Regions from separate parts of the Paenibacillus sp. OAS669 genome, predicted to be linked through region 2. Evidence: a T-box and tRNA genes for the amino acid it is inferred to sense, from the RefSeq annotation. Region 2 holds a T-box; the other holds one or more tRNA genes.
What was found. A T-box is a leader RNA that pairs with one kind of tRNA and senses whether it is charged. The one in region 2 lies ahead of GGC63_RS21350 (glutamate--tRNA ligase family protein), so its partner is inferred to be a tRNA-Glu.
Positions count from the first base shown of each region.

Region 1: it has a tRNA-Glu gene. The T-box ahead of GGC63_RS21350 (glutamate--tRNA ligase family protein) is inferred to sense a tRNA for this amino acid. The anticodon was not compared.

Region 1 covers NZ_JADBDR010000013.1:95,085-111,197, forward strand. Annotated here, with positions in the region: gene GGC63_RS24690 (hypothetical protein) at 1-14, shown strand, start outside; gene GGC63_RS24695 (YigZ family protein) at 197-835, opposite strand; gene GGC63_RS24700 (glucose-6-phosphate isomerase) at 967-2,322, opposite strand; gene GGC63_RS24705 (NAD(P)-binding domain-containing protein) at 2,452-3,699, shown strand; gene GGC63_RS24710 (pyrimidine/purine nucleoside phosphorylase) at 3,931-4,248, opposite strand; gene tkt (transketolase) at 4,310-6,319, opposite strand; gene GGC63_RS24720 (hypothetical protein) at 6,617-6,790, shown strand; gene GGC63_RS35220 (GGDEF domain-containing protein) at 6,796-7,722, shown strand; gene purU (formyltetrahydrofolate deformylase) at 7,841-8,734, opposite strand; gene GGC63_RS24735 (deoxyribonuclease IV) at 8,771-9,895, opposite strand; gene GGC63_RS24740 (DUF2621 family protein) at 10,016-10,441, shown strand; gene GGC63_RS24745 (S-layer homology domain-containing protein) at 10,519-11,901, opposite strand; gene GGC63_RS24750 (YjfB family protein) at 12,075-12,260, opposite strand; gene GGC63_RS24755 (VanZ family protein) at 12,337-12,816, opposite strand; tRNA gene GGC63_RS24760 (tRNA-Leu) at 13,033-13,115, opposite strand; tRNA gene GGC63_RS24765 (tRNA-Lys) at 13,142-13,214, opposite strand; tRNA gene GGC63_RS24770 (tRNA-Glu) at 13,257-13,331, opposite strand; gene corA (magnesium/cobalt transporter CorA) at 13,478-14,413, shown strand; gene GGC63_RS24780 (hypothetical protein) at 14,453-15,124, shown strand; tRNA gene GGC63_RS24785 (tRNA-Ser) at 15,326-15,414, opposite strand; tRNA gene GGC63_RS24790 (tRNA-Asn) at 15,422-15,497, opposite strand; gene GGC63_RS24795 (SprT family protein) at 15,524-15,988, opposite strand.
Region 2 covers NZ_JADBDR010000010.1:50,780-66,892, forward strand. Annotated here, with positions in the region: gene GGC63_RS21335 (arginine--tRNA ligase) at 1-906, shown strand, start outside; gene GGC63_RS21340 (hypothetical protein) at 1,028-1,201, opposite strand; gene GGC63_RS21345 (MBL fold metallo-hydrolase) at 1,283-2,056, opposite strand; T-box leader at 2,289-2,530, shown strand; gene GGC63_RS21350 (glutamate--tRNA ligase family protein) at 2,586-3,482, shown strand; gene GGC63_RS21355 (hypothetical protein) at 3,475-4,008, shown strand; gene GGC63_RS21360 (CYTH domain-containing protein) at 4,081-4,584, shown strand; gene GGC63_RS21365 (cold-inducible protein YdjO-related protein) at 4,674-4,910, shown strand; gene GGC63_RS21370 (carbohydrate ABC transporter permease) at 5,124-6,080, shown strand; gene GGC63_RS21375 (carbohydrate ABC transporter permease) at 6,080-6,925, shown strand; gene GGC63_RS21380 (sensor histidine kinase) at 7,051-8,832, shown strand; gene GGC63_RS21385 (response regulator transcription factor) at 8,807-10,414, shown strand; gene GGC63_RS21390 (ABC transporter substrate-binding protein) at 10,525-11,832, shown strand; gene rpiA (ribose-5-phosphate isomerase RpiA) at 12,039-12,707, shown strand; gene GGC63_RS21400 (hypothetical protein) at 12,871-13,170, opposite strand; gene GGC63_RS21405 (phosphatase PAP2 family protein) at 13,219-13,878, opposite strand; gene GGC63_RS21410 (SIS domain-containing protein) at 14,089-15,144, shown strand; gene fba (class II fructose-1,6-bisphosphate aldolase) at 15,162-16,031, shown strand; gene GGC63_RS21420 (1-phosphofructokinase family hexose kinase) at 16,044-16,113, shown strand, end outside.

The DNA of each region.
Region 1 (16,113 bases), on a different contig from region 2:
TCGGAAAAATTTGATTATATTCGCTTTACAGCGGATTTTTTCCGAGAACAAAGGCGGACGCTATCCGCTCCTCCAGGGGATACCCCACCTTCACCCTTCTCATTTTTCTGTACGATTAGGTTTTTCAACAACCTGAATCGCCTTACGGCGCTTTTTTTGTGAAGGGTGTAGTATGGAAAAGCGAGCCGCAGTCAAGCTACGGCTTCTCGGTATGATCCACATATTTCTCTTCCCCCGAGGTGATGACCGCCTGGCCCTGCGTGATGTCGGTCATCCAAGCCACGAAATGGTCCGCCTCCCCAGCCAGAGGAAGACAGAGCAGCGTGACCTTATCCGTAAATTCCGTCTCACCCATCAGCATCTCGCGGTTCCGCAGCTCGTTCTCGACTTTTCCGTGCCACGTATAATCGATCTCAATCCGCACCTCGCGGTGAAGTACTTTGTAAATGGGCTCCGCAGCCGCCAAGCCTGCTACCGCACCGTCCGTGTAGGCACGGACAAGCCCTCCTGCGCCCAGCATAATGCCGCCGAAATACCGGGTAACGACCACAGCTACATTTTTCAAGCCCTGGTTCTTGATGACCTCCAGAATCGGTCTGCCCGCCGTACCGCTCGGTTCGCCGTCATCCGACTGCTTCTGAAATTGATCGCGTTCCCCAACCATATAAGCAGAGCAATTATGAGTCGCCATGGAGTGCTCCTTCTTGATGCTCTCGATGAACTGGATCGCCTCCTCCTCCGTCTCAACCGGCATGGCATGTCCGATAAAACGGGACTTCTTGATCACAATCTCCGAGACTCCGGCCTGTTTGACCGTTTTATAATAGGGCAGCATCCCCCATCCCTCGCTTTCTAAACCATTGCAATACCCTACTGTATTCCATTCTGGAATAAACGTCAACTCAACCCATGAGAAAAAAGCAGCGCACCTCTATCATGCAAAAGGTGAACTGCTTTTTCTGTGCGTTACTTGGACAATCTTGCTTCAAGCTCCGCTTTTTCCTTCTCATAGCCCGGCTTGCCAAGCAGCGCGAACATATTTTTCTTGTACGCTTCAACGCCAGGCTGATCGAATGGATTCACTCCGAGCAGGTAGCCGCTGATGCCGCAGGCTTTCTCGAAGAAATAAACCATATAGCCGAATGTGTAAGGACTCATATCCGGAAGCGTCACGATCAGGTTAGGCACTCCGCCGTCCGTATGAGCAAGCATCGTTCCTTCGAACGCTTTTTTGTTGACGAAATCCATTGTTTTGCCGCTCAGGAAGTTCAAGCCGTCCAGATCGTCGGCATCCGTTCCGATAGTGATTTGCTCTGGCACGTCCGCCACTTGAATAACCGTTTCGAACAAGGTACGGTTGCCTTCCTGGATGAACTGCCCCATGGAGTGAAGATCTGTCGAGAAGTCAACGGAAGCAGGATAAATCCCCTTGTTGTCTTTACCTTCGCTCTCCCCGAACAGCTGCTTCCACCACTCGGATACGAAGTGAAGGGAAGGCTCGTAGTTGACGAGAATTTCTGTTGTTTTGCCTTTGCGGTACAAAGCGTTACGAACCGCTGCGTATTGGTAGCTCGGATTTTCATGCAGGTTCGGGTTGGAGAACGCTTCTCTAGCATCAGCCGCTCCGCGCATCATGGCTTCAATGTCAACGCCAGCTGTCGCGATCGGCAGCAAGCCTACCGCTGTGAGCACGGAATAGCGTCCGCCTACGTCATCCGGAATAACGAAGGACTCGTAGCCTTCTTCGGTAGCCAGCTTCTTCAGAGCCCCTTTGGCTTGGTCCGTCGTTGCGTAGATACGCTTGCGCGCAGCTTCTTTGCCGTACTTTTTCTCCAACAGCTCACGGAAAATACGGAAGGCAATCGCAGGCTCCGTCGTTGTACCGGACTTGGAGATCACGTTAACGGAAATATCCTTGCCTTCGAGCAGCTGCAGCAAATGCGTGACATAAGTGGAGCTGATGTTGTTTCCGACGAAATACACTTCAGGCGTTTTACGCTTGTCCTTCGGCAAAAGGTTATAGAAGGAGTGGGACAGCATCTCGATCGCTGCGCGGGCCCCTAGGTAAGATCCGCCGATACCGATAACGACAAGGGCGTCGGAGTCAGATTGAATTTGCTTAGCCGCTTTTTGAATGCGGGCGAACTCTTCTTTATCGTAATTGACCGGAAGATCGATCCATCCCAAATAATCGTTTCCTGCACCGGTTTTGTTATGTAATTGCTCATGGGCCAGCTTGATCGGCTCCGCGAGATAATCAACTTCATGCTGTTGAATGAAAGATAAGGCTTTACTGTAATCAAAAGAAAACTTGGCGCTCATTCGGATTCATCCTCCTTGAATTTGGCTTTCTATTCTTTCAATTAGAATACTGTACTTCACAAAGGAAAAGCAAGCGACGCATTCACACCGATACTGGTAAAATGCTACAATGGACACAGAGGTGATTCGATGAAAAGGATTGGATTTATCGGATTAGGAACTATGGGTAAGCCCATGGCGGCCAATCTATTGAAAAAGGGCTACGACGTTGTCGTGTACAACCGAAGCTCGGAAAAAGCGGCTGAGCTCGTATCGCTTGGCGCACGCACGGCATCAACACCGTCCGCCGCGGCTCTGGACATGGATGTCGTCGTATTAATGCTGAGCAACGATGCCGTCGTACTCGAAGCGGTCCTTGGCGAACAAGGAATCATCCATGGGGTGTCGGCCGGACAAACGGTCATTGATTGCAGCACGGTGTCTCCCGATACCAGCAAGCGCATCGCGGGCGAGCTTCTCGGACGAGCCGTCGATTTTCTCGATGCTCCCGTAACCGGCAGCAAGCCTGCAGCGGAAAGCGGTACGCTTGTCTTCATGATCGGCGGCGAGCAGGCTGTTCTGGAGCGGCAGTGTCCCGTATTTGAAGCCATGGGCTCCAAAATCGTCTACATGGGTCCTACCGGCTCCGGCTCTTACGCCAAGCTGGCGCATAATACGATGGTCGGCATTAACGCGCTCGGGCTGGTCGAAGGCCTATCCATCGTGACCAAGGCGGGCCTGGATGCAGAGCAGTTTCTGCAAATCGTATTTGCAGGCAGCGGCAACAGCAAGCAGGCAGAGCTCAAGGGCGGCAAAATCATCAACCGCGACTTCAGCAATCAGTTCTCGCTTCAGCTGATGCTCAAGGATTTGCTGCTGGCTAACGAGGTCACCAACCGCTTCCAGATGCCGTCTCCAATGCTCAAGGCAGCGGCAGGCATATTCCAGATGGGGCTCAGCAAAGGGCTCGGCGATGCTGATCTGTGTTCCGTAGCTCAAGTCTACGAGGACTGGATGCAGCAGCAGATCGGCAAGGCTTCCCCCGTGGTGGAGGAACGCCGCAGATCAAGCCGGGTGCAGCTGAACATTCCTTTGCATCTATCCGTTCATCAGTGGGAGCAGGAAGGCGCCTTTACCGGTCAAACGATCCCGGGTATCCTGTACGACTTGTCCGAGAACGGACTGCAAATCATCTCCCAGTTCCCGCTGGCCGAGGATATGTTTGTCGTCATTCACTTCCCTAAGGAGGCCGTTCTGCCGCCGGTAACCGGGCGAGTCATCCGCATCGAGAGTGACAATAACGGCTCCTTCCGCTACGGCTGCCTGCTCTCCGGACTGGCTCCTTTTGACAGGCTGCAGCTGGAGACCTATATTGCCAGCCACCTGAATCAACAATAAGAGCTTGGCTCCGTCAGGTTACGATGTGAACCACCAAAGCTTTTTTCATCCATTGGCGCTCCCCTAAGGATGCAAGCTTTTCTCGACAATAGGAAAGTCCTTCACTACGATCATGCTTTAGTGAATTAAACCTCCTGCCGGGAGAAAAAATACCCTGCTGCTATGCATCCTCCTTGGAGTTGCTTGGCGGCAGGGTATTTCTCATTCCATCATCAGTTACAGCTGCCTGGACTACTCTGCAATATAAGAGCAGCAATAGTCAGTCGGTGTTTTCACCTGCAGCTTGAACTTCGAATTCGCAGGAACGGTGAACTCCCCTGTGCCTTGGATATGAAGCCATTCGCTTGCTCCTGGAAGCAGAACCTCCAGCTCGCCGGCTTGGATCTCCATGATTTCCTTGGCATCCGTTCCGAATTCGTACTCCCCTGGAAGCATAACCCCCAGCGTCTTCTTCGTTCCATCAGCGAACAATACTGTACGACTGGTTACTTTGCCATCGAAGTAAAAGTTCGCATTTTTCAATACGGTCACATTCTCGAATTGGGACATGGTTCGCTTATCTCCTTTGGAAGCAAGACCGGGCTGATCAGCCCGGTCTACTGGTATTCTTTTATTTCAAAAGCTGCTTCACGCGGGCAACTACGTTCTCCACGGTAAAGCCGTATTCTTTAATAACTACAGGACCTGGTGCAGAAGCTCCGAAACGGTCGATGCCAAGAACGCTGCCTTGCTCGCCTACATAACGCTCCCAGCCGAAGGAATGACCCATCTCCACTGCAAGACGAGCTTTCACTTCCGGCAAAATAACGGAGTCCTTGTATTCTTGGGATTGCTTGTCGAACAGCTCCCAGCTTGGCATGCTGATAACGCGAACTTGTACGCCTTCTTCAGCCAATTGCTTCTGGGCAGCTACTGCAAGCTGTACTTCCGTACCAGTAGCGATAATTTGCGCTTGAGGTTTGCCGTTAGCCGCATCGGACAGAACGTACGCACCAAGGCTCAAGCTAGCTGTCGCTTGCTCAGTGCCTTCCAGTTTAGGAGCAGCTTGGCGGGAGAAGATGAGAGCTACAGGGCCTTTTTTGTTCTCAACCGCATAGCGCCATGCTGCAGCCGTCTCGTCGCCGTCTGCCGGACGAATCACGGTAACGCCAGGAATGACGCGCAAAGCAGCCAATTGCTCGATTGGCTCATGAGTAGGGCCGTCTTCGCCGACACCGATACTGTCATGAGTAAATACATAAATAGCAGGTACACCCATAATGGCTGCCAAGCGAACAGCCGGACGCAAGTAGTCGGAGAAGACGAAGAACGTACCGCCGAATACTTTCAGACCGCCATGCAGCAGCATACCGTTCACTGCAGCGCCCATACCGAACTCACGCACGCCGAAGTAGATGTTTTGTCCGCTGTAATCTTTGTGTGTCATCACACCAAGATCTTTCATATGCGTCATGGTAGAGGACTCCAGGTCCGCAGAGCCGCCTACGAGAGATTTTACGTTCTTAGCGATAGCATTCAGCACGATACCGGAAGCGGTACGAGTTCCCTTTTCCGCAGGAGCGGCAGCAGGAATGTCTTTATCCCAGCCTTCAGGAAGGTCGCCGTTAACGGCTGTTTCGAACTGCTTGGCAAGCTCAGGATATGCCTTAGCGTACTCAGCAAACATTTGCTGCCATGCAGCATTCGTTTCGATACCTTTTTGCTTTACAGCAGCAAAGTGAGAGCGTACTTCTTCAGGCACGTAGAAGTGTTGATCCTCAGGCCAGCCGTAAGCTTTCTTGGTTAGAGCCACTTCGTCTACGCCAAGCGGAGAACCGTGAGGACCAACGTGACCGCCTTTACCTGCTTTGTTCGGGCTGCCGTAGCCGATGACGGTTTTTACTTCGATCAGCGTAGGACGCTCGTCTTTTTTAGCTTCCTGGATTGCTTTGTCGATCGCGTTCAGATCGTTGCCGTCTTCAACGCGAAGCACTTGCCAGCCATAGCCTTCAAAGCGTTTGGTGGCACTCTCGGAGAAGGACAGGCTCAGCTCGCCATCCAGGGAAATGTCGTTCGAATCATACAATACGACCAATTTGCCCAGCTTCATATGTCCTGCAAGCGAAGCAGATTCGGAAGAGATCCCTTCCATCAAGTCTCCGTCGCCGCAAATTACAAAGGTATAGTGGTCAATGATATTGAATTTATCTTTATTGTAAACCGAAGCCAGATGTGCCTCAGCGATAGCCATACCTACTGCCATACCAAAGCCTTGTCCCAATGGACCTGTTGTTGCGTCAACACCTGGGGTATGTCCAACTTCAGGGTGACCCGGGGTTTTACTTCCCCACATACGGAACTGCTTCAGCTCTTCCATAGGCAGATCATAACCGCTAAGATGAAGCAAGCTGTACAGCAGCATGGAGCCATGGCCGGCGGACAGAACGAAACGGTCGCGGTTAATCCAGGTCGGATTGTCCGGATTATGGTTCATTACTTTCGCAAACAGCTCATAACCCATAGGCGCTGCGCCCATCGGCATTCCCGGATGCCCGGATTTTGCTTTCTCGATGGCATCGATGGATAGTGTACGGATCGTGTCAATGGACAATTGCTCGATCGTTTTATTCATTACTGTCATGAAAAAAAACCTCCTACTTATTTTAGTGAAAGCGGCAATTCCGGACGCTGCTCGGCATAATCGGCAGAATGTACGGAAATGAACGCCATTGTTAACGTGTGCATGATCAATTGCACGGAAACTCACTGGCACCATTTTACCATTGTCCGTATCGGTTTGCCAGCTTAAACCTGAATTAGATAGAAAAAATTCATACGGAAATTGTGACGGACACTAGAGGAATTTGTTTAATACTGGCGAATATGTTGTATTCGTGGATGAATGAATCCTGTTTACTTGGAGTGGTAGAAGTTAATTATGGATCTGTTATTGGAGCTTGACAAGACGCGTCAAACCTATCGGAAGATGCTGAATTTAAACTGGGTTACCATCCTGTTCACCGTGGTTCTGGAATATCTGATTCACCACTTGGATCCATCAGGAGACGAGAAATCGATCTTAAGCCCGCTGGTCCTCCAGGCGATCGGTTAGCAGCCGTGACCGGTACGTCGGAGATGCTTTACAGGTATCGCAAATTACAAAGCGATGATTTAATGATTATTACCGGCATCATCTTCGCCTCATCGATCATCTATTTGAACCCTAACATCGGCATTGTACCTGCAATCTACATTTTTCCCATCCTAACATCCGTACTATCCTTCAACAAGAAGCGAATTGTGATAGCCCTTTCCTTGATACTCATTTGTTTTGCCGCCATGTATGCCATCACTCCCGAGCTGCGTATCTCCATGAAGCCTATCCATATTATCGGTACTTTATTTTTGTACATCGGCGTCACGATCATTGCCATGAACATTTCGAATAGCGGCATTGAGCTGCTGAACAATCTGAAGAACGCGACCGAGACGAAGCAGGAGCTGCTGGTCAAGACGATTATTATGGACAAGCTGTCCAAGATGGATGCATTGACCGATTTGTACAACCATAAGACCTTCCACGAGTACTTGGAAAAGCTGATTGAGCAGAACGAACGGAATCATCTGTCGCTCCAGCTGGCTATTATCGATATCGATAATTTCAAAAAAATTAACGATACGTACGGTCATTGGGTAGGTGACATTATGCTGCAGCGGGTGGCCAACATCATTAAGGAGACCGTTACGCCGAATGATTTCGTGGCGCGTTATGGGGGTGAGGAATTCGCGGTTATCTTCACGGAGAAAACGATGGAGCAATCGTTCCGCATTGCCGAACAAATCCGCCATAAGCTGTCCGTCACGCTGCAGCCCGAGCTCGACTCCCAAGCGGTTACCCTAAGCATCGGGCTTCACGATTACAAGACAGGCGAAGGCAAGGAAGCGCTCTTCAAGGGTGCTGACACCTCGCTCTACTCCGCCAAGCGAACCGGCAAAAATAAAACGGTCATTCAGGCGCTCATCGGCGACCATAAAGGTGCTTGAGCGGCGGCTTGGAGGCAAAATATCCGCACAAGGCGGGGCGCAATTTATACACGCTGCATTTGAAAGAAAAGAGACTGAGCGTCATGGGAATGACGGCTTCAGTCTCTTTCGATTTCTATTAATTAAATACAACGGTTTTGTTGCCGTGAATGATCACTCGATCTTCAACATGCCAGGATACGGCACGCGCAAGAACGATCCGCTCGATATGGCGGCCGATGCGCTTAAGGTCATCTACGTTATGGCGATGGCTTACACGCTGCACGTCCTGCTCGATGATCGGGCCTCCGTCCAGCTCTTCCGTTACATAGTGTGCGGTAGCGCCGATAATTTTCACGCCGCGGTTATAGGCCTGTGCATAAGGCTTGCCGCCCACAAACGCCGGAAGGAACGAATGATGGATATTGATGATCCGGTTAGGGAAATGCTCGATAAACTTCGGCGTAATGATCTGCATATACCGGGCCAGAACAACCGCATCCACCTTGCCCACCACAAGCTCCAGCTGCCGGCGCTCGGCCTCTGCCTTCGTTGTCGGTGTCACCGGAATGTGGTGATAAGGAATATCGAACGATTCCACAAGGCTCCGCATGTCATCATGGTTACTGATAACCATGGCAATATCGGCTTCCAGATCTCCCGCCTGCCACTGCCACAAGAGCTCCAGCAAAGCGTGATCCTCCTTCGATACGAACACGGCTAGACGCTTCTTGCGGCTGGCGCGGGTAATGCTCCACTGCATCTGAAACTGCTCCGCAACCGCTGCAAAATCCTCTTTGAGCTTCTCTCTGCGGTCGTCCAGATTATCCAGGTCGAACTCGATGCGGATGAAGAACATGCCGCCTTCCGGGTCCATTGTATATTGGTCCGATTGTACGATATTCGCACCTTGTTCATGTAAAAAGCGGGATACCGCCGCAACGATTCCCGGCTGATCCGGGCAGGAAACTAACATTCTGGCGCGGTTTTTCAAATCATCCCGCTGGGCTTTTGGCAAAACATTCGGTGTCATGATACAAACTACTCCTTCATTATTTCAATATTTCCGTTACAGCTGAAATACCTTTTGACCTGCAAACCACGCCGTCAAGCGCTGGTTAATTTGCTCTTCCGATAACTCCGGCAGCACGCGATGCTCGGCAACCAGATCGTACAGGCGCTCCATCGGCTCGCGGCCGTCCTCTTTTTTGGCTTTGGCATCCGTTTTGAGCACTTCCCATACATTCAGTACATAATCGCGCGGATTGATGTCCTGCTTGTTGAAGAAATGCGCCAGCCGTTCAACATCCTCCAGGAAATTGGAGCCGAACCGCTGCTCGACCGTACCGCTCAGCAGAGCGATCTCCGCTTCGTACATCGGACGCTGCAGCTTGTCCTCTTTCCCGATCCATGGGGTTTCCAGAATCAGCGGCAAATGAGTCAGCTTCTCATGATGAACTACATTGTTCATCGCCTCAAACCCGATCCAGCCGGCTCCGACAGTAGCATGACGGTCTTTGCCTGCGCCTTTCGGATTTTTGCTGTCGTTCAAGTGAACGACTTTGATCCGGTCAAGTCCGACCACTTTATCAAAATGCTCCAGCACCCCGTCCAGATCATTGATAATGTCGTAGCCTGCGTCATGAACGTGGCAGGTGTCCAGGCAGACAGATAATCTATCATTATTCTCTACCTTGTCAATGATGGCGGCGAGCTCTTCAAAGCTGCGGCCCATTTCCGTTCCTTTGCCCGCCATCGTCTCCAGGGCGATTTGCACGTTCGTATCCTGAACCCCGGCCAGCACCTCGTTCAATCCTTGAGCGATCCGTGCGATCCCGTATTCCGCATCCTTGTCTGTGTAAGCTCCGGGATGAAGCACAATTTGCTTCACGCCCAAATAATCCGTCCGGCGAATCTCCTCCTGCAAAAAACGAACCGCCAGCTCGTAGGTATCATCCTTATAAGAGCCCAGATTAATAATATAAGGGGCATGAACGATGATCTCTCCGATGCCATGCTTGTCCATCAAGGCTTTGCCTTCATCAATATATTGCGATTCTATCGGCTTACGGCGCGTATTTTGAGGCGCACCTGTGTATATCATGAATGTAGATGATCCGTAAGAGACAGCTTCCTCCGCGGCATTCAGCAGCCCTTTGTCTGAAAACGATACGTGAGAACCGATTTTTACCATCGTATTCCTCATCTCCTTTTTTTCGCACTCACTCTATTTTACTAGGATTGACTCTTATCCACAAGGCTACTTTTGGATATCGCCAAAGTAAGGTATAATAAGGATGAGGTGACAATAATCATGAATTCGGGTTTTATGTATTTTATCTTCTTCTGGGTTTTTGTGCTTCTCTTCTTTATGTCGATAGGCGGCTATTTTATGTTCCGCAAGTTTCTGAAGGTGCTGCCTAAGGCGGACGGCAAGTCCAAGCTGGATTGGCAAAACCATTATGTCGAAGCCTCCCGCCACCTATGGACAGACGAAGCCAAAGACTTTCTTAATATGCTGGTCGATCCTGTGCCGGCCCCGTTCCGGGACATTGCCCGTCATTCCATTGCCGCCAAAATCGGGGAGGTCGCTCTGGAGGACAAAGCCGACCGGATTACGCAGGAGCATTGTCTCCGCGGCTATATTCTGGCCACTCCGAGACGCGATTACAAAAGCTTAACCTCTTATCTCGACAAAAAACAAATCGACTATAGCGCATTAAAGCATCTTCTTCAATGATACAGCAAAGGCTCCCGCCAGATGGCGGAAGCCTTTTTTTCGTTGCTATGGATGGATGACCTCGGAATGAGGTCTTCTTACTTCTTCTTGCCGGGCTTAACAGGCTCCGGCTTCTCCTTATCCAGCTTCACCGTCAAGGTGACCGGAGTACCTGCGATTTTCAATGGATTCGGCTTCAGCTGGGTTGTGCGGAAGCCTACCAGCTTGACTCCTTCCACCGATATCGTTTTGGGCAGCTCCTTCTGCGTCAGATGAGCAATTTGTCCGTCAAGAATGAGGTACAAATCGACCTCATCGTCCGTTTTCATATCGACGGTCAAATATCGATTGTCCTTAGGCAAAATAGCCGCTTCAATCTCGCCGTTCTTTAGATTTTTTTGCAGCACGCCTTTATCGTCGAAGTAATCGCGAACATTGACGATAGAATCATTCGACCAGCTTGCCCCGTTATTGCCGCCGATAATGGATCCCCCTGTATCCCAGTCCGGATACAAAGCCGACGTGTCAGGGTTGTAAATGCCGGAATTGGGGCCGCTGCCCGCTCCGGTTGAGCCTCCCGAGCCGGAACCTTCCAGTTCAATCGTGGAATAGTCGCCCAGCCAGTAGTTTTTGCTTAAATAATTGTATATCCGGTTTAAAATCGTTACCGCCTCGGCACGGGTAACCTTATCCATCGGACGGAAATACCCCAGCTCATTGGCCGTCATGATGCCGGAAACCTGTAAGCTTGCCAGGCTGCTCGCCTGGGCATTGGAGAAAGCATCCGTACCGAAGGTGCAGTCGCTCTTTCCTGTTCCCATCATGAGTATGGGCAGGACGCTGTTCGTCTGCAGCAAGGCCATGCCGGATGCGTCCAGGCGGCCGTCCGATTTGGCGGCATCGTCATACTTCGATTTCTCCTCGAACATTTTGATCGGAATATCTTTATATTCCGATACTACGGAGCATACGTCATTCGGGCTCATGCGCCGATCGATCATCCTCGTGTCAAAGAAGGAGTACAGCATATCCGCAAGCTGGAGCCGTGTCAGCTGGGCATCCGGGTGAAAGGTTAGCTCCCCCGTATTCGTTAATCCGAACACGCCCCAGTTAAACGTTTGGTTGTAAATCTCCGAAATCGGCTTATACGCCCAATGCTGCGGAGATACGTCGGAAAACCCTTCAAGCTTTTGCAATCCTGTTGCATATAAATTAGGCCGGTATTTGTCGAACAAACGGTATACCATGGTTGTCCATTCGGCTTTGCTGATCGTTTGGTTCGGCTTGAATGTTCCGTCCGGATATCCGGTCAATACTTGCTTTTGCGCCATCAAATAAATGGAATTGATAGCCCAGCCGTTTGCTTGCGCGCTGACATCGCTGAATTGAACCTCTGCCTTGGCCGGCATCGGGGGCAATGCAAGCCCTATCACCGTCAACCATAACAAGCAAGTATAGCGGAAGCCTCGTTTCTTTTTCATTGCATACCCTCCAATCCTCTCTACTTAATATCGGTTTTTCCCGCCTTTTTTGTTAATCCATAGAAAAAAAGAAAAGACGGCCCCAAAGAGCCGTCACGTTCCAAGTCATGATGATAATTTCCGTTGAAGCCAATCCAAGATGAGCGACCGCGTCTATGGTTGGTTTATGCCTTTCAGACTTTTAAATCGAGACTTTGTCCCAAATAGGGATGCTGAGCCGCAGCGAAGCCCTGCAACAGCGCATTCACCTGCTCTGTCTGCATATCGGCCGATTTTTTCAACACGGCAATCCCTACGGTTTGCTTTAATGCGCTTGCGCTCAGTGCCATGGATGCCGAGCCTATACTTCCTACGTCCATTGTTCGCGGCCCCCTTTCCGTTCGATTTGGACACGATAGCATCCTCTTCTATTATCGGATACTAAAGTCCTAATCTTTAGAAACGGTTTGCTTTCCGTTTGCGGAAAACAAGTCGAGCCAAACCGATTACGAGCGCTGCCAGCACTACGCCGATAGAATCCACCATCACGTCAATAGCGTGGCCGGTTCTCCCCGGAACGAAGGTTTGATGCCATTCATCCGAAGCTGCGTACAAAATCGAGAAGACTGCGCCTATACCAATAGAAGGAAAAGGCTTGTACGGCCTCGACAGCAAGGTCATCACGCTAAAAAAGCAGAGGATCGCAAACTCCGTGACATGACCGCCCTTACGGATAAAAAATTCGATAAAATCATACGGCTTCGTCCAGGTGACCAAGCCTCCGTCGTAATAAAACTCCACGTGAGGAATCCAATGAAGCAACGTTTCATAGGGAAGCCACTCGGCCAGCAGCGGGCGAATATCCTGCTCTGCATAGGTTTGGGCCGATTTGACAAATATAAGCACGACCCAAAAGCAGGTTAGCGCCAGCCACACCCAAAATGTCCACCGCTTTGCAACTCGAATATGAATCACTCCTATCCGCAAATAAAATAGGTTTGGTTGTTCATATGCGGGGAAAGAACCCCCCCACAAAGTCGGGCCATGGTTACGAAGCTGATTAGGTACATTGCGGAAGCCCCGAGATGAAAATCAATTGTTTACATTAAAAAAAACCCTTGTTTCCAAGGGATTGTATCGTTCGGATAATAATGCGGTTGAGAGGACTCGAACCTCCACGAGCGTACGCCCACCACCCCCTCAAGATGGCGTGTCTGCCATTCCACCACAACCGCAAGTTAATACTATGAGGGATAAAACATGAGCCATGAAGGACTCGAACCTTCGACACCCTGATTAAAAGTCAGGTGCTCTACCAACTGAGCTAATGGCTCTAATCAAGGCATGCTATTCAATTCGATAACCTTCGAAAAGAATGGTGACCCGTAGGGGATTCGAACCCCTGTTACCTCCGTGAAAGGGAGGTGTCTTAACCCCTTGACCAACGGGCCTCGTTATGCATGTTCTTGGTTGCCTTTTTGACGACAAAAGTTATTATATCTGAATGTCTCGAAATTGACAAGCCTTTTCTTAAAATAATATTTTCGTCTTCAAAAGAATTGTATGATATGCTTTGTACAACGAGGTGAACGTAAAAATGATGATCGTACGCTGTCCGGGTACGGATCATGTGTCGGAGGAAGCCATCCGGCCCTTAGCCCCGCATGAGACCGTCTGGATTCATTTGTCCAAGCCGGATCCCGCCGAAGTCAAGCGCGTACTTGTAGAGATGTTCCACTGCCACCCTCTCGCCGTGGAGGATGCCATCAAGCTGAATCAACGGCCCAAGATGGACCGGTATAAGGACCATATCTTTCTTACTTTTTTCGCTATTACCGATAAACGATTGGCTCCTGTGGAGATCGGCATTATCATAGGCGCTAATTATATCGTGACCATATGCAAAAAGCAGCTTAAACTGTTCGAACTGCTGCGGCAGCAATTATTAGCTGTGAAAGAGCTCGCTGATCATCCGGGAGATATTCTGCACCGTTTGCTCGATCTGTGCGTAGATGAATATACCGAAATCACGAATCGGATCGAAGATCAAATGGACGAGCTGGAGCGCAAAATATTCGAGAATCCTTATCTCAAGGTGTCTCATGAGGTGTTTCACCTAAAACGGGCGATGCACCTGTTTCGGCGTATCGCTCTGGAGGAAAGAGCCATCGTGGGATCGATCAGCCACCAGACGTTTCCTTATACCCGTCAGGAAACCGACGCTTATTTCGTCGATATCTGCGACCATATCTCACGGGTGCTGGATTCCCTGGACATGTTCAAGGAATCGTTTACGGCTCTGCTTGAGCTTCAAGTGAATATGAAATCGGACCGGATGAACCAAATCATCAAGACGCTGACGATCGTCAGCTCCATCTTTCTACCGCTGACCTTCATCGCGGGGGTGTACGGCATGAATTTCAAAAATATCCCCGAGCTAAGCTGGGATTGGGGCTACGCCTATGTCTGGGGAGTCATGATTGGGGTCAGCCTGCTCTTGTGGCTCGTTTTTAAGTGGAAACGATGGATTTAAGGAATACAGGATTACTCAACATCCAGGAAACAGGTGATAGTGTTGCAGACATTTTTTTTCATCCTGCTGGGTTTTCTGGACGTTATAGCCACTCTCGCGCTCATGTTCAAAACGTTCCGGTGGCCCTTCTGGGAATATTGGCCCCAATTGACAATCATCGGGCTGGTATTATCGATCGTTTCTTATTTGAACCGGATGGTGCTGGATATCCCAAGCTATGATCTGGCCATCCAGTTTGTTTTATGTGTCCTTCTATTGAGATTTCTGGTTAAAGTCAGTCTTGTCCATGCCATTGATGTCTCTGCCATCGGGTATCTCGGCTTTAACGGTATCGTGCTGCTCGTCTATTTCGGCTTGCTGCGATCGGGAATCGTGACCGTTGATGACGGGCAGCAGTCCGCTAACTGGGGAACCTTCATCATCCAGGTATCCGGCGAGCTTGCTGCATTTTTGACGGCCTATCTTCTGTACTATTATCATTACGGCTTTTCCTTCATCATGAGGCCGCCGCATAATTTGTACTATACCCGTCAGTTATCGGGGTTCAAAAAAATAAAAGCCGTCGTCAACATGATTGGCATTCTAACCATCTTTGCCTCCGTGTACTGGATTATGAATTATCATGAATCCATCTACATTCTGCTGCTGATCATAGTGGTGTCTCTGGCCATACTCGTTTATTTGTCATATAAGCGGGATCTTCAGGATTGATAGCCGTTCTTTTTTCAATACGCGTGCGGCCTACAGGGTGGGTTTTGGAGCTATGGGTTTGCGGTCATGCGCAGTTCTACTCCATTGGGGAATGGATTGCAGGAAAGGATGCTTTTGCAACCTTCCCTACCCGGCAGGGGCTGGTCATGTACATGGTCAGAAAAAAGAAAGAACCGTCCAAACGGACGGTTCTTTCTTTTACGGAGAGAGAGGGATTCGAACCCTCGCACCGCTCACGCAGTCTAACCCCTTAGCAGAGGGTCCCCTTATAGCCACTTGGGTATCTCTCCAAAGCTATGGCTCCCCGAACAGGACTCGAACCTGTGACAACTCGATTAACAGTCGAGTGCTCTACCAACTGAGCTATCAGGGAATACATTTTTAAATTTATCATGAATTTTATTTGAAGTCAAGCGTATGCAATTTCAATTTCCCCCTGCATTTTCCACATGCATATTTGCGCGGATCCAGCTTTCTTTTGCGCAAATACTCCATCTTGCAAGCCGTGCAAACCAGCTTGTACCGGTACGGCTCACGCCGTTTGGCTGTGGGCAGGGATCTGCAGAACCGGGTTCCGCCTACCTGCTTCAGCAGCGCCTTAAAGTCCGCATCCCGGTGCTGGTATCCCCTGTTCAGCAAATGCAGATGATAATGGCATAGTTCATGCTTGATGATCTTCTCGACGTCTTCCTTCCCGAATTGCTCCAGCTGATGCGAGCTGATCTCAATATCATGGGACTTTATAAAATAGCGGCCTCCCGTCGAAGTCAGCCTGCGGTTGAATCGCGCTTGATGCAGAAACGGACGGCCGAACGATTCCAAAGAAATTTGCTCCACCCACTCCTGCAGCTGCTGGTCATTCACACTTGTCCACCCACGTTTCTTTCGCTATTCTCACTTGAATTGTAACCGCATCATAGGCTACACTGTCAAGTAGATAGTTTATCCATCGGATAGTTAGAGCAGCAAAAGCACGAGAGGAGTCCTTA
Region 2 (16,113 bases):
CTGACCTATACGGCCAAGGATATCGCGTATCATCTATGGAAGTTTGGCCTGTTGGACCAAAGTTTCGTTTACCAGCCGTTCGGAGAGAAGCTGTGGACAACCGGAAGCAGCGGGACGTCCAAGCCTTTTGGCCAAGCTTCGATGGTTGTTAACGTGATTGACCATCGGCAGGAGTACCCGCAGGCGATGGTGAAGCAGGCGCTTGAAGCATTGGGCTTCGTGGAGCAAGCCGCCCGATTGCGCCATGTCAGCTACGGCGTCGTCTCGCTAAGCCCGAATGCTGCCGCCGAGCTGAACATCGACGTTTCGGACGGCAAATCGTCCTATGCGATGTCAGGACGTCAAGGTATCGGGATTAAAATCAGCGATTTGCTGGATTTGATGGAGGGAGTCATCGAGAAGAAACGATCGGAACCGGAGGGCTTGTCCAGCAGGGCGATTGCTGCAGCCGCTATCCGATATTATCTGCTGCGGTTCAACCTGCAGACGGAGGTCGTCTTCGATTTGCAGCAGGCTACCGAAATATCCGGCAATACCGGCGTCTATTTGCTGTACTCCTACGCCCGTGCCGTCAGCCTGTTGAGCAAGGCTGGACATGATCCGGCGATAGCTTTTCCGGTGCCAGAAGCATTTCCTGAGCTGGAGAGGCAGGAGCATGCTTTGATCCGGCATCTCTCCCGTTGGGAGGAAACGCTCTACTTGGCGAGCCGGGAGCTGACCCCGAATACGATATGCAGCTATGCGCATGAGCTTGCGACGCTGTTTAATCACTTTTATTCGGCCTGCGCCATCCTTAAAGCGGGGGATGGGGTAAGAAATTTCCGTCTGTGGCTGGTTGCACGGTATAAGGAGACACTGGGCGATGCGCTTCAGGTGCTCGGATTGCCGACTCCGAGCAGAATGTAAAAGGAATGCTGCACGCGGGGATTGAACTTCGAAGCGGATTCAAGTGCTTCGGGGTGAGACACCATTTATATAAAAATGAGAAAGAGCCCAGCAGGGCTCTTTCTCACAAGTAGAACCAGGCTTATTGCAGCCGGTAATCGTCAATTTTGCCGCCGTCCTCCCATACCTCCAGGAACAGGGCGTCGCAGTCGTCGAAATCCGCCGTCGTCAAAGCTAAAGCCTGTTCTTCGTCCGTTCCGACGAAGACATTATCCATTTGTTCTTCACGCATAGCAATAACAATATATATTTTCATACTTGTGCCCTCCAACAATACCGATATCTGCGCATTATAACATAAGGGGGCGGGAGGAACGCAAGCGTCAGGCTTTCTCGGTTACGGTTGGTCAGGGAGAGCAGTCAATAGAGAGCTTGCCAGCTCGGCGATACGCCGATTCGCGTCTCCCATATATCTCCCGCCATGATAGCAAATTACGGTTTCAATGTCGTAATCCTTGAGCTTGCCTAAGGACTGAATGGCTTGTTCCATATCGTGGGTCTGTTCGGGTGAAGGGCCGTATAGCTCGCCTTCTGCCACCACCAGGGCGTCACCGGCAATCAATGTCCGGGTTGGCTCATGATAGAGGCTGATATGACCCGGGGTGTGACCCGGTGTACCAATGACAATAATGCCGCCGCCATAAGGCAGCTTTTCCCCGTCCACAACCGTACGGCCCACGTTAGCTTTGGGGGGATTTACTAATATAGCCTTCAAGCCCTGCCGCCATTCCAACGGCACTTCCTTTGGCAGGCTGTCGATTCGGGCGATGGCTTCATCCGTTATTTTGATGAGTCTGCGGTCGCCTTGAATGTAAGGCTTCTCAAGCTCGTGAGCTATAACCTCGACGGATGGGCCTGATGCTTGTACCAATTCCGGCAAATTGCCGATATGATCCAAATCCTGGTGGGTAATGAGGATAGCCGTCAGCTTATCGGGAGTGATACCGGCTTGAGCCAAAGCTTCCTGTAACGCCTTCATCTGCCGGGGGTAGCCAGTATCCACCAGCATGGCCGAATCTCCATCTCTCAAGAGTGTGGGATAGACCCAGTCCGTTGTTCCCATAACTTCGGCGGACAATGGTAACATGTAGAGCATAGTGCTTTCCTGCATGATGATCCCTCCTGTTTCCGTAATCATTTTGTATCATACGGCAAAAGGGGTATAAAATCAACATAAAAATTAATCATAACATATTAATGGAAAAATGTCAAATATAAATTATTTATAGGTATATCCCATACTGTATAAAAAGTTTATGGGAATAAATTTGAAAAGATAGGAGTCCATAGAGTTGACGATGTCAAAGGAGTATGGTATTTTGAATTAATATTTTCAGAATATTGAAACAACGATGAAGAGGAAGAGTAGTGAGCCGCTCGAATGTCAGAGAGCCCATGCCGGTGGAAATTGGGTATTCGATGCTGACGAAAGAAGCCTTGGAGGATCGGACTGAAAGACGTGGAGTAAGTCCGGCGGGTCTTCCCGTTACAGAAGAAGCGCCCGGCTGTCTGAGAGCGCTGGTAAGCGGGTTGCTTTGCAACCAATATAGGTGGTACCACGGAAGCTTGGCCTTTCGTCCTTAGTGGATGAAAGGCTATTTTTGGCGTCTATCAGAAGATCTAGGAAAGGAAGATGAAGCATGCAGCAATCACAGCTATCTGCTCTATTATTCCCCCATGTGCATCTCAAGCCTCAAGATATTATTGACCGGTATGACCGAAGGAAGCTGCAGCCGGAGGCTATGGTCACAAGATTCGCGCCGAGCCCTACCGGCTTCTTGACGATAGGCGGCTTGTACGCTACCTTTATCTCCGAGAGGCTGGCGCACCAGAGCGGAGGTGTTTTTTACCTTCGGATAGAAGATACAGACAAGAAGCGCGAGGTCGAAGGAAGTCTCGAACGAATCATGGAAGCCTTAGACTATTTCGGAATTCGCTATGATGAAGGAGTTACGGCCTCCGGTGAAGAAATGGGAGAGTACGGACCGTATCGACAGAGCGCCCGGGCTGAGTTGTATCAGGTGTTTATAAAGGACCTTGTCGAAAGGGATCTTGCCTATCCTTGCTTCTGCGATGAAGATGTCCTGCAGGACATTCGGAGCACTCAGCAGTCCCGTAACGAAATGACCGGGTATTACGGCAAATGGGCGGTTCACCGCAGCTTCACGCCGGAACAAGTCAAGGAGGAGCTGGCCAAAGGCCGGCCGTTCGTTATCCGTTTGAAATCTCCTGGCGCCTTCGACCGCATAATTCGCTATACCGATCTGGCCTTGTATAATCCTGGGGATGAGAGGGAAGCTTGGTTCGGCAAAATGAAGCGGGTGGCGGAGCAGTACGGCTTTGCCCAGGATGCGAAAACATACAAGAAGCAGCCGGAATGCTTTAAAGGCCATGTTGGGGATGTTGCGATGGTTTTAAGGCTGGCGATGACCCATCGGACTCAAACACCCGATCTGTATGATATTATGCAGGTTATGGGCGAGGACAGAGTACGCAGGCGTTTCCGTTTTTTTGCTAATGAGGATGGAAATGAGTAAGGGAAGCCGGGCTCCATTAGTGTTCTTGATAGGGGGATTGGCGGTGTGCCTTGCTGTCGCATTGACAGTGTATCTCGTGCTAAGACCTTCCGATTTAGAGAAGATCAATAAGCAAATCGATGCGGACGGCCTTCAGCTGCTTATGTCCAGGGCGGACGTGGAGAAGCGGATGGGAAGTACGGCATCCTTGGAGCAAGGCTTCGGCGGCTATGCCTTGCAGTATGCCGATAAGCAGATCAGGGTTGAATTCCCGGATGGGGACCGGTACAGGGACAAGGTCACGACGATGGAAACCGACAATCCGCATTACTCCATCCTTGGAATTCGGGCAGGTGATTCCGCCGATAAGCTGGAGCAGCAGGCCAAGGCGTTTTCCTTTAAGCAAAGCCGCAGCAATCCCCCATATTTTGTATGGGGAAGATTTTATCTTATTGTGCACTATAATGAAGATCCCGATGGGGGCAAGACCATTCGAAGCCTGCGGATAGGAATAGAAGATCCCGGCCGAAGGAAGAAAGTGTTTTAGGAACGCCCGGCAGGGTGAGGAACGCGGTTCGGTCTTGTCCCAATCGGAATCAGGAAAAGAGGAGTAGGATTCATGGGAACTGAAATTGAAAAGAAATATTTATTGGAGTCTTTTCCTGAAGCCATTTTGCAGAACAAGGAGTTGAAGCTGATATCCACCCAACATATTTACCAGACGTATTTGGCTTTTTCGGATAAAGAAGAGATACGGGTAAGGCAGCTGGTTGATCACGACGGAACGTCGACATTCACTCATACGTTCAAATCAGGGCATGGCATGGTACGCCAAGAGATCGAATATCCTATATCCGAGGAGATATACCGTCAGCTTCTGGGCAATACGCAGCTCGTTCCGTTGGAAAAGGTCCGCACTACCGTCGAGCATCAGGGACATAGGTACGAAATCGATGAGTATAAGCAGATCGATCTGCTTGTGGTAGAGGTGGAATTTGCCGACGAGAGCGCGGCTTATTCGTTCCAGCCTCCGGAATGGTTTGGAAGAGAACTGGGACAAGAGGAAGAGTTTCGGAATAAGACGCTGTGGATAGGACTACAGACACAAAATGATCGCATTTAAATTTCCCGTATGGGGTTGATAAACTTCCTTATCTGTATAATAATAAATAAGCTATAAATCGAATGATTACAGGGAGAAAAGGATTCAAAATGCCAACGACAACAACTACTACAGAAGAACAAACTCAGGAAACGGAATTACAGCAGGTTGAAATTTGGAAATGTAAAGACGCGGCGTGCAAAGCCTGGATTCGCAAAGAGTTCGTGACCGAAGAGCATCCACCCTGCCCATTGTGCAAAGGCGGCATGGTTCGCAGCTATAAGCATGTGCCGGTAGTAAAGAAAAAAGGAAACAAAAAATTCATCGTTGGTAAACGAAGACTGTAGAAGCGTATATCGCTCGAATCCTGGGCGTATATTATTGATGATAAAGGGCTGCTGGGAGATACCGGCAGCTTTTTTGTTTGCTTTAAGCAAGCTGAATGATATTGTTCGATTTTGTAAAAGAAGTGTTCATTCCTCTCATTTTCGCAGCCGGATAGCTCTTTTATACTTGGAGGTATGAAATGGAGTTATTTTATGTATAAGGGGTGAGCTGCTATGAATACTCAAACAACACATTCTCCTGGCCGGCAACTTCCGCACAGACGTAAACCCTTCAAGACCAAGGGCCGGTGGGAATCCCCGATAGCCGGATATTTATTCATTTCTCCTTGGTTGCTAGGCTTCCTGCTCCTCACGCTGTGGCCGATGGCGCAATCCGTCTATTACTCTTTCACCAAATTCACGCTGCTGGATGTCCCGGAATGGGTAGGGACGAGAAACTACGAACGTATATTTGCCGATGACGATACGTTTCGCCAATCGCTTAAGGTGACGCTCCTATTCGTTGTCCTGTCCGTACCGGTCAAGCTGTTTACGGCGCTTATGGTCGCCATACTGCTTAACAAGAAGATTAAAGGGATTTCGATATACCGCACGTTGATTTATTTGCCGTCGCTCATTGGAAGCAGCATAGCCGTAGCGGTCTTATGGAAAAATATTTGGGGCATCGACGGCTTCATCAATAAGCTGTTAAGCGTGTTCGGAATCAAAGGAATCAGCTGGATCAGCACGCCGGGTACGGCATTGGGTACGTTAATTCTGCTCGTTGTATGGCAGTTCGGTTCGTCGATGGTCATCTTCCTTGCCGGCTTGAAGCAGGTCCCGACAGAATTATATGAAGCGTCCGCGGTAGACGGGGCCTCCAAGATAAGGCAGTTTTTCCGCATTACGCTGCCTATGCTGTCACCGGTTTTGCTGTTTAATCTGGTGCTGCAGACGATCGGATCGTTTCAGATGTTCACTCAGGCTTTTATTATTACGAAAGGCGGTCCTGTGAACTCGACCTATATGTATGCACTTTACCTATATGACCGTGCCTTTTCGCGATATGACATGGGGTATGCCTCGGCTCTGGCTTGGATCCTGCTTGTTATTATCGGCTTAGCTACAGCCATCATTTTTGCCTCATCCCGATACTGGGTATTTTATGAGACGGAAGCGGGGAAAAAATAATGAACAGCACATTGCGTCGTTCTCTTCAATCACATGTCCTACTAGTAATATTCAGTCTGATCATGGTGTACCCCATTCTATGGTGGGTAGGGGCTGCCTTTAAATCCAATGCGGAAATGAGCTCGCCTTCGCTGTTTCCGAAGGAATGGCTGTGGAGCAACTTTACGGAAGGCTGGACGGCGATTCCAAAATTCACGTTTACGCAATTTTATGTGAATACCTTTGAACTGATTATCGGAGTGCTCGTTACCTCCGTTCTATCGTGCAGCTTGGTTGCTTTTGGCTTCGCCAGGCTGGATTTTCCGTTAAAAAACTTCTGGTTCAGCATCCTGCTTGTCACGCTGATGCTCCCCACCCAGGTAACGCTGGTTCCCCAGTACATTATGTTTAATACATGGGGATGGGTCAATTCGTACTTGCCGTTTTATGTCCCGCATGCATTAGCAGGGGGGATTGGCGGACCGTTCTTTATTTTCCTGCTGGTCCAGTTTATCCGCGCATTGCCCAAGGAGCTTGACGAATCGGCCAAAATGGACGGCTGCAGCTGGTTCGGCATTTATTGGCGCATCGTGATGCCGCTGACCAAGCCCGCTCTCGTCACAGTAATGATTTACTGCTTTTTATGGAATTGGGACGATTTCTTCGGTCAGCTGCTTTACATCAATTCGTTGGATAAATACACGGTAGGTCTGGCCCTGAAGCTGTTTGTCGACAGCCAGTCCGCACTGCCTTGGGGACAGCTGCTCGCGATGTCTCTCGTGTCCATCCTTCCTTCGGTCGTTCTTTTTTTCATGGCCCAAAAGCACTTTGTAGAGGGCATTGCGTCCGGTGCAGTGAAAGGGTAAAATAGGTCTACCCAGCTTCATACATTGAATTAAGCTGCACATGGTGGCAGCTTTTTTGCTTCCTTTATGATAGCGTTTTCTATCAGGCTGGCCGAAAGAGCTAAATAGAATAAAACAGATGCCGCATGAGGGAGTTGACCGTTCTGAATCTGTTTAAGAAAGTGCGAATAGACCGTCTGTTTTTTAGCAGCTTTGCTGTTTTTATTACCGCGCTGCTGCTTATTTTCACCTGGATCAGCTACAGCTTCACCTCACGGGAGCTCGCAGAGAATACGTCGTTCTATCAGCAGGATTTGCTGGGAGAGCTGAATAAGCAGCTCGATATCCAGCTGAGGTCCATTGAACAAATGTCCCTGGCCGCGTCCCGTAATATCGATACGATAGGCTTCGATCCTCTGGAGAAGGATTCCTTCGAGAGGCTCCGGCGCAAGAAGGACCTGCTCAATATGCTTGCCAATATTACGTATAGTACGACCATGGTGCAGTCAATATATTTGTATACGGATACGCCGGAGCTGACCGACTCTCAAGCGCCTGTCCGGTTTCTTGATCTTCGCGGCATCAAGGAAGAAAGCTGGTACCCGGAAATCCAAAAGAATGACTTCACCTGGATCGCCGATCATATGATACAGACGAATACGGGACCTCAGCATTTTATCGGCTTTGCCCGCAAGGTGTACAACAACTCCGGCAAATATTACGGACTGCTTGTGCTTAATATCAAGGCCTCGGCCATTGAGCAGCTCGTGCGCGGCGAGACCGAGGGGCGAAGCCGGATCCTGCTGGACGCGGGAGGCAAGACGATATCGTCCATCGGTAATCCGGTATTAAGCGAATCGGAGCTCGCTTCGATCCGGGCGGAGAGGAACAAATCCGGCAGTGTCCGCCTTCCGGCGGCGGAAGGAAGGGAGGATGTGCTGCTCGTCTGGAACAAGACCCGTTCCGATTGGATGCTTGTTGAGACGACGCCTTGGAGCAGCATCGTGACGGGAAGCGTCCGGCTGGCGTATGTTTTGATTACGGTAGGGTTATCGGCTATTTTTATCGCCTCGTTCTTTACTTTATTTTTATCCCGGCAGTTCACGAAGCCGATCCGTCACCTGCTTGCCGTTATGGGAGGTGTGCCTGCGAGCACGTCCATATCGAATTTGCCGACGGATTATACCAATGAATTCGGCAATATGTTTAACGGCTACCGAAGGCAAATGGAGCGGATCGAGGAGCTGCTGGAATCGTTGAAGGAGCAGCATAAACGGCAGCGGGAGGCGGAGATTCATGCGCTGCAGGCCATGATCAATCCGCACTTCTTATACAATACACTGGATCAGCTGAACTGGCTCGCCATCGAATCCGGCCAGGAGAAAATAAGCGAGATTTTATCCCTGATGGGCAAGATGTTCCGCATCGGACTGTCCAACGGGGAAACGATGATTCCCGTGACGGATGAGCTGCTGCATGCCGATTGTTATTTGCAAATTCAGAAGGTACGCTGGGGAGAACGGTTATCTTATACCATCCATGTAGATGAGGAGGTTAAGTCACTTCTTATTCCCCGTATGACGCTGCAGCCATTTATTGAGAACGCCATTATTCACGGCTTTCACGGAAGGCGATCCGGCCATATTGCCATATATGGCTTGCTCAGGGATCAGCATGTAGAATTTCGGATAGAGGATAACGGCGCCGGCCTGAGGGACGATTGGAATACCCGGAAGAAAAGAAAAACAGGCGGCTACGGAATAAGGAACGTTAAGGACCGAATAGACGCCTTTTGGGGAGCCCCGTACGGGGTCAAGCTTGAAAACAGAGAGCAGGAAGGGACGAGGGTAACCATAATACTGCCTATAACGATGAATCGGCAGGAAGAGGTGGAGAGATACGATGTGGAAGGTTCTCATTGTGGATGATGATTTTCAAGTGCTCGAAGGGATGCGTAAAGCGATCCCATGGGAGCAGCTGGATGCGGAATGGGTCGGGGAGGCGATGGACGGTGAAGAAGGCTTGGCCGCCATCAGAGCAGCCAAACCCGATATTGTCATCACGGATATTTATATGCCCGTCATGAACGGCCTGGAGATGATCGAGCAGCTGCGGAACGAGCAATTCGCCGGAGAAATTCTTATATTGAGCGGCTATTCCGATTTCCAATATGCCCGTCAAGCCTTGCGCTTGCAGGTTACCGACTATCTATCCAAGCCGATCACGGTCGCAGAGCTTCGTACGGTGATGGAGAGGGTCATTAAGGAGCTGGAAGCCAAGGAATGGAAGAAGCTGGAGCAGGAGGAAATCAGGCGGAGATTGAGGCTGTACGAGCCGTTTGTGCAGAAGGAATGGCTCAAGTCTGTCGTAACAGGCACGTTCGACCGCGAGCTGGCCGATGAGAGCCTGAGGCTGTCGGATAAAGCCTATTGGACTCACCGTAACCATGTTGTCATAGGAATCGAGCTGATGAGCACCCTAAGGATATCCAATGTCTCACTGACCGACTGGAGCTTGTTCCGCTTTGCGGTAGCGAACATTATTAGGGAGCTGCTCGCCGAGGAATGGCCGGAAGCCGAATTCGTCGAGCTGCACAGCCATCATGCCGCTATTGTATGTCATGTGATGCCGGAGACCGCGGCGGAAGAAGCGCTTCTTAAGCTGCGCAGCATCGGAGAAAGAATCAGGCAGTGCATCAGGGAATACCTCAAGCTGGAAGTAAGGATAGGCTTTGGGGGATTGAAACACAGCTGGAAGGAAATGGCGAATTCTACCGAAGAGGCATTTCTGGACCTTCTCAGGCAGACGATCTCTGCGAAGCAGCCCATGGATAGCTATTCCGGCGGCAGGGAGATTGGTATCCGGCCGGTGAAGTTTTATCAGGAGCTGGCGGAGGCCATCGTCTACTCCAAGGAAGAAACGACGGACCGGATTATTGAAGGCTATGTCCGCCAGCTGAAGGACATGCAGGGACTGACGCCCGCTTATGTGCAGTATTTGTGCAAGGAGCTGTGGACGATATTCGCGTATTCCCTATACAACACGGGCATCGTGCTGGACGAATTGTTTGAGGCAAGCCCGGTAACCGAGGAAATAGCGGGAATCGGAACGGCCGATGAGCTGGAGCAATGGCTGAAGGGCAAAATCCGGATTATCGTATCGAGCCGGGGCTGGACGGAGAACTCCCGCCATAAGGATGCCGTCGACTTTATGATTCATTATGCTCACAGCCGCTATGCCGAAGACATCAATCTGGAGGACTTGTCCAAGCAGCTGTATTTATCCCGCAACTATTTGAATCAAATTTTTAAAAAGGCCACCGGGGAAACGTTCACCAACTATGTGATCCGGGTAAGAATGGAGAAGGCCAGGGCGCTTCTGATAGAAGGAAAGCTGATGATATACGAGATTTCCGAGAAGGTCGGCTACAAAAACGTCCCTTATTTCAGTTCCATCTTCAAAAAATATTATGGCATGAATCCGAGCGAGGTCGGAAAAAAGCCATTGTGATGAAAAGTGATAGAAATGTGTTCATTACTCTCATTTTTCTGGCTTCCTGTCGTTTATATAATGATACTTGTGAGATATAACCTGCTGAAGACGGGAAGGGGACATGGTATATGAAAAAGCAGATGCAATCCTGGGGTTTGATGTCATTAGCGGCACTAATTGCGGTAGGTGTCTCGGGGTGCGGTGCGGCAACGGACAGCAAACCGGGCGGCAGTACAGGAGCGGCTCCTGCGGGAACGGACAGCAAGCCGATCAAGCTGCGCATAGTTTGGTGGGGCTCGCAGGCTAGACATGACGCAACATTAAAGGCGCTCGACGCCTACACGAAAAAGCATCCCAATATCACGTTCGAGCCGGAGTTTTCCGGATTTGACGGCTATGCGGATAAATTGGCGACTCAGGCTGCTGCGAAGAACGCCCCTGACATTATTCAAATGGACCCGGCCTGGCTTGCCGAATATGCAGGAAGAAATCAGCTTGCGGATCTTTCGAAAGGAATTGAAACCGGGGATGTAGACAAATCGCTGCTAGACTCCGGCAAATATAAAGACAAATTGTATGCGATTCCATTAGGAAACAACGCAACGGGAATGGTGTTCAACAAAAATACGGTTGATAAGCTGGGCATCAAGCCGCCTGCCAACGGGTGGACATGGGAGCAATATTTTCAATTCGGAAAGGATGCCAAAGCGAAGCTTGATAAAGACAAGTATGTGCTGATGGATTATACCTCGGACTATACGATGTATTCGGCTTACCAGATCAGCCAAGGCAAAGGATATCCGATTACAGCGGACGGCAAATTTAACATAGACAAGGAAACCTATTTGTCCTATGTCAATAAATATACGGAGCTGAGAAAAGAAGGCGTGGTTCCGCCGGCTGAAATCGCAAGCACGGACAAGGAGTCCGATGCGAAGCTGGATTTGATGAACAACGACACGGTCCTGATGAAGCGCAGCTTTGCCGCGTTATTCCCGGGCTATGACGGCGTGAAGCCGGACACTTATACGCTGGTGACACAGCCTAAAGGGACTCAGTCCAGCGGCTGGCTGAAGCCTTCCATGTTCTGGTCCATTAGCGCGGATTCCAAGTATGTGGAAGAGTCCAAGAAATTCATCGATTGGTTTATTAACGATAAAGAAGCGGCGGATATATTGACTACGACGAGGGGAGTGCCCGTATCCAAAAAGATTTTGGACTATTTGACCCCTAAGCTGACGGCCGCAGACAAGCTGCAGATCGAGCTCATCAAGAGCGTATCGCCGGACGCGCAGCCGTTCAATCCAGGCGCCAAGGGCTGGAGCAACTATACGGCCAAGGATTTCAAGGATATCGGCGAGAAGGTTATGTTCGGTAAGACAACGCCGGAGGCCGCCTATGACGAGCTGGTGAAGAAGGCAAAAGATTATCAATAATAATAGAGCGGGGTCCTTATCTGCATTAGCAGGAAAAGGGCTCCGCTTTTTTTGGCAGTCCGTTAGAACGTAGATTCATTTTCCGGTTAGAAGAAAATCATACTAAGAAAGCTCCGTTTAAAACGAAGGATGAAACGGTTTTATTTTTCAAGCCCCGGTTCTCCGTAGTATAGTGAAAATAGAACCTAATTATTTGGAGGATTCCTATGAACGCCAAACAGCTTGCGGGCGAAAAAGCCGTTGAATATGTCACAGATGGAATGCTTGTAGGGCTTGGTACCGGTTCGACCGTGTACTGGTCTATTCTAAAGCTAGGCGAGCTGGTGAAGCACGGGCTGGATATTAAAGGGGTACCCACCTCTAAAAGCACTGAAAAGCTGGCCATTGAGTTAGGGATTCCTATAGCAGATCTGTCTTCTGTCGATCAAATAGATTTGACCGTTGACGGCGCTGATGAAGCGAATCCGAATTTTGAGCTGATAAAAGGCGGCGGAGGCGCCTTATTACGTGAGAAAATGGTCGCCTCCGTCTCCAAGCGGCTCGTTATTGTGATGGACGAAACCAAATTCGTGACGAATTTAGGCCGATTCCCGCTACCGGTTGAAATTGTGCCGTTCGGCTGGGAAATGACTTGTAAGCAGATTAATTCTTTGGGCTGCAAGCCTGCTTTGCGAATGGCAAATAATACCCCGTTGATTACGGATAACGGGAACTATATAGCGGATTGCCACTTTGAGAGCATACAGGACGCCAACAAGCTGAATCATACATTGAATATGATTCCCGGAGTTGTTGAGAATGGTCTTTTTGTTCAAATGGCGGATACCCTTGTGATAGGCCGTACTGATGGCCATGTCGATATCCTGCTTAAATAAATCATCTCTGAAAAAACGGGTCTCCGGTATTTGTTCGTTGACGATAGCAGAGACTAAGGGAAAATAAAGAAGACAACTCTCTTTTCAGTTGCATGAGCAGCTGCATCGGGAGTTGTCTTTTTTATCATACAGAATGATGAAAATCGCAGGTGATCAAAACGACTTAAATACCGAATCGGCGGATATGCTCCGAGAGCTGCTCCTGAATTAAGATGTCTTTTTGCTTGCTGCCGATAAGATCATAATGAGGATACTCGTCACGATGATGAATATAATCCGGGTTCAATCCGTTTTTGATGCACCAGCTTCTCAATTCCGCCAAATCGGAGCAGCCTACCTTGGTCACGGTCTTGATTTCCGGAAAGCGGGGTTCATACCAATAATGGGTCAAAAATGCAATTTGGCCTTCAGCCACGCGTCTCTTCCAATCGTTCAGTTCATCTCTTGTTATACCGAAAGCCATATGTGTACCTCCTTGCAGGCTAATTTTTGAAAGGCTCTTTAACGTGGTTTAATCTATGGAGCGTCTTGATGAGCGCTCTTGAATCCGTTGAAACAGCCATATACTTAAGGCAAGCAGCGACCCGCTGGCCAAATAACCGCCGATAACATCGCTTGGATAATGTACGCCCAAATAAATCCGGCTAACCCCGATCATAACGATCATGACGGCGCTCCCGAGTACCAGCAGGAATCTGCCCCACGGGGTAGGGATATGTCTCCATAGGAGGAAGGACAACGCGCCGTACAGCGTAAAGGCAGCCATGGAATGGCCGCTCGGAAAGCTGTAGCCGGTTGCTTCCGCTATGCGGTGGATTATCGGTCGAGCCCGGTGAAAGAGCAGCTTCAGCAGCTCGTTCAGCACCCAGGAGCTCAGCAGCAGCGTAAGGAAAAAGACCAGCTCCCTGCGGTGTCCTAGTACGACGTATAAATAAATGGAGATAAGGACGGTAAGAACGGTTGCCGGGGCTCCTGCTCCAATGAAGCTGAAGGATAGCATGACCGGTGTCAAAGCAGGAGATTCCAGCCCCTGAACGTAGGATATGACCGTCTGGTCAAATTGCGCGATTCTGTGATCGCTGATGAGTGCGGCGACCAAGCCGAACCCTCCGGCGCATAGTAAACAGATTAGCAAGGCTCGCGCCAGCAGCCACGGAAGAAGATGTCTCAAAAGATAGATGCCTCCTGGTAAGGGTCTGGTGTTCTTTTTATTATGCATGAGCGGACTGAATTTAGCCAATGTCTTCTGCTTGCCGCGATAGAACCCGACCCGCACTGAAACCGGGTGTTCTTATGCTGATGAAGATAATTTTAATAAAATGATTGAAAAAATCAAAAATATGATTTAAAATTTCATTATTAAGATGAGAGGGGTAATAAAATGACGACTTTCGGTCAATATACGTATCCGGAAATAAGCGCTCAAGCGGAAGCATTACAAGCAGCATGGGATCAACTTGGCAAGCAGCAGGACTGGATCGATAAGTATTTGCTGAACCCACAGTTTGACGAAATTATTTTTATAGGTTCCGGTTCTTCCTACTACCAAGCTTTATCAATGGCTTCTACCTGCCGTTCCTGGCTTGGCAAAAGTTCGACGGCTTATCCGTCTTCCGAATTGTTCTTATTCCGTGAGCAAACAGCTCCCGCACACCGCAATTATTTGGTTATCGGCGTTTCCCGCTCTGGCGAATCGACAGAAGTTATTCTTGCCCTGGATTCGGTCAAAGACCTTTCTTACATTACGGTGGCCGGCATTACATGCTATGAGAACAGCAAAATGGCGCAGCTTGCCGAATGTCTCATATCCCTGCTAGGGAAAGAAACAAGCACGGTTATGACGAAATCCTTCATGAGCATGACATTTATGATGCAGGCCGCTATTGCCAAAGCATCCGGCCAGGAGAATTTGGTCCGCGAAATGGAGCAGGTGATCGCACTCGATGCGGCTCTGGTCCCCAAAGCAGATTCCTTCGTTCAAACGCTGCTGAAGGAGAACTCTTTCAATAAATTCATCTATCTCGGCATGGGAACCAGCTACGGTATCGCTTTGGAAGCCTGCCTGAAAATTAAGGAAATGTCCTACGTATGGACGGAAGCATACGGAACGCTGGAGTTCCGCCATGGTCCAAAATCCGTTGTCGAGCCGGGAACTCTGGTATGCGTGATGGTTTCGGAAAAAGCTCGCTCTTACGAGCTCAAGGTAGCTCAAGAAATGCAGGCATACGGTGCATTCGTCCTTCTGCTTACGGCGAAGCAGGGTGAGGATACGGCGTTTGCCGATGCGGTAGTTGAAATCGGCGGAGAAACCCTGTCGGATGATGCGCGCAGCGTCCTGTATTTGCCGACACTTCAGTATTTGGGCTATTACACAGCCTTGAAACGCAATGTGAATCCGGATGAGCCGCGCAACCTGACTCAGGTCGTTATTATTTAATTGGAGGTCAAACCCCTATGCCATTAGTATCGTCGACACCCCTGTTGGAAGCAGCGAGAGCGAACGGTTATGCCGTTGGTGCTTTTAACGTTCATACCCTGGAAATGCTGCAGGCCGTAGTTGAAGCGGCAGAAGAGACGCAATCTCCGTTAATATTGCAATCCACCGTCGGTACGGTGAAGCACTTGGGAGCCGATTATATTGCGGCAGCGGCCAGAACCGCCGCAGATCGGGCCAGCGTGCCGATCGCGCTGCATTTGGATCACTGCACCGAGTTTGATGTGCTGGTGCAATGTATTCGTGCGGGCTACACCTCGGTCATGATTGATGCCTCTATGCATCCTTTTGAAGAGAATGTGAGACAAACCCTGCGTGTGGTTGAAATTGCGAAGGCTGCGGGCATTAATGTCGAGGCGGAATTAGGCAAAGTCGGTGGCGTCGAGGATGATATCGTCGTAGCCGAGCATGAAGCTTTAATGGCCGACCCGGAGGAATGTGTCCGATTTGTCGAGCTGACCGGTGTCCAAACCTTGGCACCCGCTATCGGTACGGCGCACGGGATCTACAAAGGAGAGCCGAAAATCGATTTTGACCGCATTCAGCGCATTGCCCAGAAGGTTCCGGTTCCGCTGGTGCTGCACGGCGGCTCCGGCATTCCCGAGGAGCAGGTGAAACGCAGCGTATCCCTCGGAATGGCCAAAATGAACATTGCTACGGAAATCCGGATCGTGTTCTCGGATGCGATCAAGAGCGTATTCGCCCAAAATCCCGACGAAAACGATCCGCGCAAATATATGATCCCTGCCAAGAAAGCGGTCAAAGCGGCTGCCATTGAAAAAATGAGAATGGTAGGATGCATCGGAAAAGCACAGGATTGGCGCGCTTAGGAGAGGAAGCAGATGATAACAACAGTCACGCTGAACGCCGCGATTGATAAAACCTATTATATGTCCTCCTTTCCTTTGGGAC